Regions from separate parts of the Alistipes sp. AF48-12 genome, predicted to be linked through region 3. Evidence: riboswitches for the same ligand, from Rfam matches in the RefSeq annotation. Region 3 holds a riboswitch; each other region holds the start of a gene.

What was found. A riboswitch is a leader RNA that binds a small molecule or an ion and turns the genes downstream of it on or off. The one in region 3 is predicted to bind cobalamin.
Region 1: linked by a shared signal. The riboswitch ahead of DW082_RS00670 (TonB-dependent receptor) and the one ahead of DW082_RS09050 (YncE family protein) in region 3 are both predicted to bind cobalamin.
Region 2: linked by a shared signal. The riboswitch ahead of DW082_RS05760 (ABC transporter substrate-binding protein) and the one ahead of DW082_RS09050 (YncE family protein) in region 3 are both predicted to bind cobalamin.

The regions. Positions count from the first base shown of each region.
Region 1 is NZ_QUDJ01000001.1:131,421-134,702, forward strand. Features, by position in the region: gene DW082_RS00655 (RteC domain-containing protein) at 1-437, opposite strand, end outside; tRNA gene DW082_RS00665 (tRNA-Ser) at 1,194-1,282, opposite strand; cobalamin riboswitch at 1,425-1,639, shown strand; gene DW082_RS00670 (TonB-dependent receptor) at 1,785-3,282, shown strand, end outside.
Region 2 is NZ_QUDJ01000007.1:39,373-42,654, forward strand. Features, by position in the region: gene DW082_RS05755 (iron ABC transporter permease) at 1-637, opposite strand, end outside; gene DW082_RS05760 (ABC transporter substrate-binding protein) at 634-1,752, opposite strand; cobalamin riboswitch at 2,066-2,278, opposite strand; gene DW082_RS05765 (NADH-quinone oxidoreductase subunit N) at 2,404-3,282, opposite strand, start outside.
Region 3 is NZ_QUDJ01000012.1:95,355-98,636, reverse strand. Features, by position in the region: gene DW082_RS09055 (PKD-like domain-containing protein) at 1-192, opposite strand, end outside; gene DW082_RS09050 (YncE family protein) at 233-1,405, opposite strand; cobalamin riboswitch at 1,825-2,030, opposite strand; gene DW082_RS14720 (hypothetical protein) at 2,533-2,748, shown strand; partial or broken gene DW082_RS09030 (winged helix DNA-binding protein) at 2,678-3,045, opposite strand.

The DNA.
Region 1 (3,282 bases), on a different contig from region 3:
AACGCAGCCAGCTCCTTGATGTCGTTCTCTCCGTCGTTGATACAGCCGATCTCGTCGAACGCATAGATGATCTCCACCAACTCGACGAGACTACCCGTCCAGCGGAAAGGCGTGTCCGGAATATCGGATTTTTGCGCCGACAGCGGAGGCGTCTGGGTTTGGAGGTATCGAAACATCCGACGCACGAACGTCAGGGCTTTGCGGATAGGAATTGTATGGGAAGATTCCGCCTTGTGAATCTCGTGCAGACAGCCCAGTTCCTTTTCGATATAGGCGAGCGTGAAGATAAGGTGATGCCGCTGGGATGGCGGAGCGCAGCATACGGTGCAAACCTCTTTGATGAACTCGTTATATACCGACGGCGTTATGGTGCGGGCGTCGGCTCCGTCATTGATCAGACGGAAAAATTCGTTTTTTGTAAGTATGAGGAAATCCATTCAGTTTCTGTTTTTCGGGTTGTTGTACTCCGTGACTAATTACGTGTTGCGCACGCTTCACATAAGAACAACCCCCTTTCCTGTGGAATGGATCGTATCGGATTGATAATTTATAAGTTATTGGATTGATTTTCGTATGACGAGCCGTTTCCACCCCGCAAGTCATAGGGTCATCCCTGCGATTGCGTATGCGAAAATACTATTATACCCCCTGCGGCTTGCAGCCGCAGGGGGTACAACGAAAACGGATAGCCCTGCCGCAGAGCGGCTATTCTTTCACGGGCCGGACGGAGAAGCCCCAGCTTTTCCCACTTGAAGGGCTCGGGCTGATTCCATTTTTGCTTATCATGAACTGACGCCCAGAATGGGTCGCAGTCGCTTGTCCCGTCCAGTAACCGTATGTATATCCGTCGTAATATATTACGTGGCCATCCGTATAGTACCGTATTCCCTGGCCTGGAATAAAGATCGTGCTTCGCCGTTGAGTGATACACGCTTGCGCGGCGAGAGTTTCGACGTCCGCCCCGTTCGAGAATAACAAGAGAGCGGAGCGGCCGGGCATCCGTTTCCGTTGTACCCCCTGCGGCTGCAAGCCGCAGGGGGTATAATAGTATTTTCGCATACGCAATCGCAGAGACGGCCCTATGCCCCCTCATTTGTGTCCTTAACGGAGAAAAAAGAAAACACCCAAACTTACATTTTAGGGTGTAAATCTGGGTGCTATCCTTGTAATTCGCTGACAATCAGCCTTGTTTGCGGAGAGTTAGGGATTCGAACCCCAGGAACCACATAAGCGGTTCAACAGATTTCGAGTCTGCCCCGATCGACCACTCCGGCAACTCTCCTATTGCGGATGCAAAGATAATACTTTCCGGGATATATTTTCCATCCCGGACGTATTTTTTTGAAAAACACTCCGACGGCACACCGTCCAAACGTCCGGACGCACATTTTTTTACGATCCGGCAGCATCGTCCCGAAAAAAAACTATCTTTGCCGTGCAAAGGTTTCCGCATCGCGCTTTCGACCGCGATCAGGGAATTAAAAGGGAATGCCGTGCGAATCGGCAACAGTCCCCGCTGCTGTAAGTTTCAGTTCCGAAAGGAATAAAATGTTTCGACACTCTTGGCCACTGACATCGAGTCGGGAAGGCGCCGAAACGGAAACGAGTCAGAAGACCTACCTTTGCTTTACGGATTTTACAGTCTGCGGTGAACAGACGAAAATCGACGGAATTTCCGGCTGACCTATTTGCGCACGATGCCGCCCGCTGTAAAACCGAATTGGATTTTTTAACGATCAACGAGCGGCATGGAACGTATTCCTCCCATTTATCTCTTCCTGTTTATGTGTTGCCTGACACCGGCGGCGCTTTATTCGCAGAACGGCTCCGACAGCCTGACACGCAAAGCGTATCCGGACAGCCTACGCCATTACAGCATCGACGAGGTGACCGTATACGGACAGAACCAACCGTCCCGGATTATCCCCGCCCAGGAACTCTCCGGCAAAGAACTGCAGCGACTCAACGCCCTGTCGGTCGCCGATGCGGTACGCTATTTTTCCGGGGTGCAGATCAAGGATTACGGCGGAATCGGAGGACTCAAAACCATCAATATCCGTAGCATGGGCACCCAGCACGTCGGCGTTTTCTTCGACGGCATCCAACTCGGCAACGCACAGAACGGGCAGATCGACCTGGGACGCTTTTCGCTGGACAACATGGAATCCATTTCGCTGTACAACGGGCAGAAAAGCGCGGTATTCCAGCCGGCTAAAGATTTCGCATCGGCCGGTTCGATTTACATGCAGACGCGAACGCCCCGTTTCGACCGAGACGGAAAAAACAACCATTTCGGCGTGTCGATGAAAACCGGCTCTTTCGGCACGGCCAACCCGTCGATCCTGTGGGAACACCGGTTCAACGACCGGCTCAGCAGTTCGTTCAACGTCGAATACCTGTACACCACGGGCCGCTACAAGTTCAGCTACACGAAAAAAAACGGATACGACACGACTGAAGTGCGCCGCAACGGCGACGTGCGCGCCCTACGGGCCGAAGGCGGCCTTTTCGGCCTGGTACGCAACGGCGAATGGAAAGCGAAAGTCTACTTTTACAACTCGGAACGGGGCTACCCGGGCGCTTCGGTGCGACAGGAACCCGGACGGTTCCGGCACGAAGACCGGCAGTGGGACGACAACTTTTTCGTACAGGGTTCTTTCCGGAAAACCTTCAGTCCGTTTTACAGTCTGTTGCTGAACGGCAAGTACGCCTACGATTACCTGCACTACCTGTCCGATCCGCGCCTCGACGAGAGCACGATGTATGTCAACAACCACTACTACCAGCAGGAGACGTATTTATCGGCAGCCAACGAATTTACGTTTTTCAAATGGTGGAAAGCCAACCTCGCCGCCGATTTCCAATGGAACACGCTGGACGCCGACTTGGTCGATTTCGTCTATCCGCAGCGCTATTCAGTACTGACGGCCGCGGCGACCTCGTTCGAATTTCCCCGGGTCAAAGTGCAGGCAAGCCTGCTGCACACTTATGTCCACGACCGGACGGAAGCCGTCGGGGGAAGCGCCGGCGACAAAAGCGAATTCACGCCCACCTTCGTAGTCTGGTACAAACCGTGGAGTCGGCCGGAGCTGAGTTTCCGCGCATTCTACAAACGGATTTTCCGGATGCCTACGCTGAACGACCTGTACTACACGTTCATCGGCAACAAATACCTGAACCCGGAATACACCACCCAATACAACCTCGGCGTCACCTATGCGAAAAATTTCGACGGCATCCTGCGGCGGATCGACTTCCAGGCGGACGCCTACTACAACGAAG
Region 2 (3,282 bases), on a different contig from region 3:
ACAGTCCCGCCCCGATCAGCAGCGCGAACAGCGGCATCTGCCGCAACGAAACGCCCGAAAAATCGCCCATCCCCCACAGCATGTAGGAATACACGCCGTCCGACGTCGCGAAAAAATTCAGCAGCGAGATCATCGACGAGGCCAGGTAGCCGACCATAATCCCGATAATCAGCAACATCACGTTGCTGCGCACCAGGGTCGAAAAAAAGATGATGATGCACAACACCGCCGTCGCTCCGACGAATGCGCCCGATACGACGGCCATATAACCGCTGAGCATGAAACCGCCCGTACCGCCGACCGTCCCTCCCAGCATCAGCATCACCAACGCCACGCCGAGACTCGCCCCCGTATCGATCCCGAGAATCGACGGGCCGGCCAACGGATTGTTGAACACGGTTTGCAACATCAGTCCGGAAGTAGCCAGCGCCGCACCGGCCAACAGCGCGGTCACGGCCTGCGGCAACCTCGATTCGAGCACGATAAACGACCACGAAGCCTGTCCGGCCTCCCCGCCCGTCAGGATGCCGAGCACCGCCCGCAACGGAATCGGCACCGACCCCAGGAACAGGCTGGCCGCAAACAGCACCGCGACACAGCAAGCCGCCGCAACGATATACCGCACCGAAATGCTCACTGCCGCATCCTGTTAAAATACCGCAACCGGTATCCGGGTATCGTCCCCGGATGAAAAATCTCGATCAGGTCGCCCAACACCCGGTCGGGATGCATCGGCATTTCTTCGTAATAAGGCGTTTCCCCGGTATTGCAGACGAAAATATTCCGGTTTTTAAAAGCGTCGAAATGCCGGTAAGGTTCGTACTCCGTCTGCAGTTCCGCATAGGTCAGTTCCTGCGGCGCATTGTATTTAATAAGCCAGAAATCGGCTCCCTGTCCCTTTTCGAACACCGTCTCGAACGCCAACGGCACCGAACCGGTAGTCGGGTCGTCGGCCCAGATGTAATCGGCCCCGGCATCGCGGTACAAGTTGGCAATGTAACTGCGGCCCCCGGGAACATACCATGCCGATCCGTATTTTTTCTCGGACAGTACGGTCGGACGCACGCCCACCGTATCCGTCATCCTGCACAGCGAATCGTATGCCGCCGCCGTCTGCCGGAATAGCGAATCGGCCCGCTGTCCTCTGTCGAAAAACAACGCCATGAAACGCATCCATTCGGCCCTTCCGAGCGGCGTAACCTCCATATAATCGACGCATTCCATGATCGGAATCGCCGTTTTTTCGATCCGTCCGTAACCGACGTTCTTGAACGGCGAAGCGATGATGATGTCGGGCGCCAGGTCGATCACCTTTTCGACATCCGGCGACGAAGCCTCGCCCAGGTCGGCAATAGCACCCCGGGCCACCCCGTCGCGAATAAAATCCAGGTCGATATAACGGGGCTCGCAAACCCCTACGATCCGGTCGCCCACCCCCAGTTCGTCCAGCATACCGCAGTGCACGGCCGAATAAACCACGACCCGCTGCAACGGCGTCCGCACGATATTTCCTTCCGGAAGTCCAACCGGCAGCGGCCTCTCGCGGTCGACGAGCACATAACGACGCAGCAACCGGAGGCTGTCCCACGGACTGAGCACGTCGACGAGCGTATAATCCCGGAAATGCTCGACCCGATAATGCCGGGCATATTCTATCCGGAACGCTTCGCCGGCGCCTTCGCCGGATTTCCGGCCCGATCCGCACCCCGCTCCCAGCAGTATGACGGACAAAAAAAGAAAAAACGATCGAATCAATCTCATCGGAATACCCATATTTTCCGGTTGAACTTACAAAGTTACGCAAATTACCGATCCCCTACAAACCGAAACAAGGACAGATGAGCACCTTATTCAGATCCTCATCCGTCACTCAGGGGGAAAACTACTTATCATATTCGTAAAAAACGTCGTTCGCAGGGCGTCGATCCTGTAAAACCGTTTTTCCGTAATATTCGTCCGGCTGCTCCGAAATAAAATAAAAGAGGAAGAAAAAACGCGAACCCGGACAACTCCCGTCCGACCCCCGCAAAGAATCAACCCATTCCGCTTTTTACCCGAAGCACAAATGTTTCAAACGAATCGAGGCAGGTCTTCTGGCTCGCCTCACATCCGGCAGTCTTCCCATCCTTACGACAGTGACTTTCAGAATCGCCGGACATTTTCCGAGGCTTACAGCTGCGGGTACAGCTCCGGGATTGAAACGACGTTTCGCACCGGATTCCCTATTACGGCCATTCCGCGTCGCTGCGGTCGGGCCACCTTGATTCAACTGGAAGCAAAGGTAAAGCGTTTTTACGAACAATCAAACGTTCCCGACGGTTTCCGGTAATTTTTTTTGCACATTTTGTACACAAACGAAAAAGCCGGCGAGTTTCACCGGCTTTTATAGGATTCGATCCCACGCTACATTCCGTAGCTCAGCAACGAGATCCGATCGTACACCACGCTCAGGACTCCCAACAGCAGGATACCCATGCTACAAGCCACCAGACTGGCACGCATGTACCCGTCGCTGCGGAACGCGGCGATCGGCGCCTCGTTCTTGTTGATGAACATGGCCTTGACCACGAGCAGATAATAGTACAGCGAAATAATCGTATTGATCAGCGCGATCAACACAAGGATGTAATACCCTTGCTGGGCGGCGGCTGCGAAGATGAAGAACTTGCTGAAAAATCCGGCGAACGGCGGAATCCCGGCCAGCGAGAACATCGCCAGCGTCATCACCAGCACCAGTTTCGGATTCGTTGCGTACAATCCGTTGTAATCGTCGATCGTCACCTTGCCGGAGCGGTTCTCAATCGCCGAAATCACGCCGAAAGCGGCCAAGTTGGACACCATGTAAACCAATATGTAATAAACCAGCGAAGTCATACCGAGAGCCGATGCGCTGATCACTCCCAGCACGATGTAACCGGCCTGCGAAATCGACGAATAAGCCAGGAAACGTTTGATATTGCGCTGTCGAATCGCGAACAAGTTGGCGATCGTGATCGTCGCGATGATTACGCCGTAGAGCACGCCCTGCCACTGGGCTGCGATCGGAGAGAACACCTTCATCAGGATCGTCATCAGCACAAACACGGCAGCCCCTTTCGAAATGACCGACAGGTAAGAGGTAACGGTCGTCGGAGCGCCCTGGTAAACGTCGGGCGTCCACTGGTGGAACGGCACGAGCGAAATTTTGAAGAACAGCCCCACGACGAAGAACAGGAAAGCCATGATCTGCAACGGCGAACCGTTCACGGCGGCCGGGATGTCGTCGAAATAGAGCGTTCCGGT
Region 3 (3,282 bases):
CGAATATATGCCGCCGTCGCCGTGTTCCACGGTGGCTTCAAGCACGATATCGCGGTTGACCTTTCCGGTGTAGATGCTGGTCGAACTACTCAATGTGATTTTCGGCGCGAGTGCATCGTTCACATCGTCTTTGCTACAGGCTGCGAACAAAATACAGCCGAGCAACAGGCATAACCAAGATGTTTGGTACATGTTTTTCATAGCGTAATAAATTATAAATGTTGATTATGAACTATTCCAGAGGTCGGAGTTTCCGTTTGGTAAATGCAAAATGGGCGGGAATATCCCCCGTAGTAGCCGACCATTTTTTCATGCCTTGGGGCGAGAAGCAGTATATCGTTCCCGGTGTTACGTAGTCCCGGGCATCGGTAGCGAAGATTTCACGCGTAACGGGATTGACCGCTATCCCGTATGGTGAGACTATGCTTTTTTCCGTTCCGTCTTTAATAAAATTGCGGGAGACGATCTTTTTCGTTTTGACGTTGACGATGGCATACGATTTTTTCCATGAATTGGTAACGTAGCTCCATTCGTTACTGTAAACATAAAGGGAATCGCCGCACCGGGTCATTTCACTGTTGGGAAGCAGATCCAGCACGTCGGTCACTTTATCCGTCCGGCTGTCGATAACAAGGGTTTTCGACGATGTCCCGTAATAATCTCCGCGGGACGAAACCCATATCTGGCCGTAGACATCCAATTCCATTCGGTGGAGATTGATGACGCCGGTTTCTATTTTTTTTATTTCGGTGAATGTCTCCAGGTCGACCACCGACACCGTACAATCATAATTCGGGTACCGGTATCCGCCTGAATTGGCTACGTATAGTTTATCTCCGGCCACCACCATTTCTTCGGGCTGGTATCCGACATCGCATGTACCTATTATCTCGAGGGTTGCCGTATCTACCTTGGCAATGTATCCGAGCCGGTAATTAGGATCGGATTCCACTACCGGGCCAGCATAAGAACTCACATAAGCATATTTGCCTTTGAACGCGATATAGCGGCAGTTGGGAATAGAAAAAACACCAATGTGCTTAGCCGTATTCACATCCATTACTTCGACGAAATTGGAGCAGTTGATGACGGCATACAAACGGCTGCCGTATATCTGCAAATCATTGCCCACATCGCCGAGCTCTTTCACTACTCCCGGATTGCGTTCTGCATAAATATTTTTGGTATATACTCCGGTTTCATAATCGAAATAATCGAGCGTGGCTTTATTGTTGCCCATATTGCCTTCGTTGAGCAGGAAAAAACCCTTGATCTCGCCGGGATTTGGATCCGGATAAACTACCTGTAAGGATGTCGAAGGGACAATCTCCTCCTCTTTGCGACAGGATGTAACGCACACGATTGCCGCCAGTATCAGGACATATATCAGTTTGTTGTTTTTCATATCGTTATGTTTATTTTAATTTTTAAATTCGTCCCGTGCATCAGGTAGCACTTGGGCGATCTCGTATTGTTGGTTGAAAATATTGTTGACTTCAGCCGTAATCCGTATGCCTACCCGGTTCCACTGAAAATTCTTGGATAACGACATATCGCGGGTGTACCACGGCTGTGAGTTGTTCACCGGTATAGAGGCCATAATCTTTAGCCGATTGGAACCCTGCCGAGGAATTGCCGCACGTTCTATATCCGATATCCCAAAAGGGAAATCATGATTTTTCTTTTGTTGCAAGGTGTTTATTTTCAGTTGTTTGTGTGCAAAGTTATTCGTTTATACAATTTACCTCTGCAATTGACCGAACAGAACAAACGCACTGAATGTTTGAGAAAGTCAATTACCTACCGCCCGTGTTCCCGCAGGGTAAATCTTCGTTGTCGCAAGGCAGGTCTTCTGACTCGTTTCCTCCGCTGCGCCTTCCCAGTTTAAAACCAGTGGCAAAGAGTGCGCGAAGTTGCCCAATCAGGGCTGAAACTCACAGCAACGGGTATTGTCGCCGATTCTCACGGCATTCCCTTATTATTTCCGGCAACAGAATAACTTCCGGAAAACCTTGCGACGCAAAGTTAAAAAAATATTTGTTTTATCGCTTTAAAATACAATGGAACATATTGCCAGATATGTGGAAGAAAGACATTTTATTCAAACGAGGACTTGCCGGTATCGGCTGGTGTCTGTCTTACCTGCTACGTAACGAGCAGGTCGAAAGCGACATGAATAGTATTTTGAGGGCTACCGATGCCGTGATTTTTCGGCGAATGGTTACGATGATTCAAGAGCCGCTACTACGGGATCTGTCCCGTTCGGTCGGGATCGGACTCTATGCAGTGAACAGGGATAGTCGTTTGTTTCAGGAGTTGTTGCGACGTTATGTTCTGGAATTATGTAGTCTGAGACAAAGGATCTAAGTACTCGCACAGCCGTTTGGAACGATTGCGGGCTTTATTCGACCGAAGGGTAAAATTGCAGATAAGCATCCCGATATCGCGCATTCATTCGATGTGCAAGACTATTTTTACGATTTACTGGAAGTCATGCCTATACAGGATCTCGATCTGAAATCGCAGTTTCTTATGGTAGATAAGGAAATTTGTCGTCCCGTAGCACTGAACGAACTGAATCGCCGCGCCCGCTGGACGGTCGAAAATGTGAAAGTCCTGCAATCTGAGGGGGCCGTACAGGCATTCAATACCAGTGTAACTTCATATGTTAACAACTCTACTCGGCTGTTCCGCTCCGTTCCAGTAACTCCAGAAGCGGCGGGGCGATTTCAATCTGTTCGCATTTGAGGGACGAAATCAATTCCTTTCCTTCGGGGTTAACGAAAAATACATCTGACGCTTGTCTTTTGTGCCTATCACGCGCTCGACCAGTCCTTTTTTCTCGATCGAGCCGATCACTTTCGAGTTATTCGACGAAGTCAGTCCCAACAGCTCGCCGATTTCTCCCGAAGAGAGGCTGCCGGCTTTGAGCAACGAACACAGCGCCATTCCTTCGTTCAAACAAATTCCGTATGTTTTTTCAAATCCTTGCTCGAATTGGTTGACCGCGCGCTGAATGTCGCGTATTTTACAGAGTCTATCCATGTCTTTGATGTTTCGATGCATGTTGCAGTATTTTAGTTATTTACCGCATTCGGTTTTCAAAAAGTTATTTATTGTCTTTTCTCTTTTTGGAACAGCCCGAACAACAGCGCCCGTCGACGCATTCCGGGCGACGAGGCGATCGGGCTCGCAGCCTACAAGTCCTCGATAGAGATTTCCGCCGGGGGAATCGTGGCAATGCTGAGCCGGATGATCCCAAACCTGTTCATGATCCTTTCC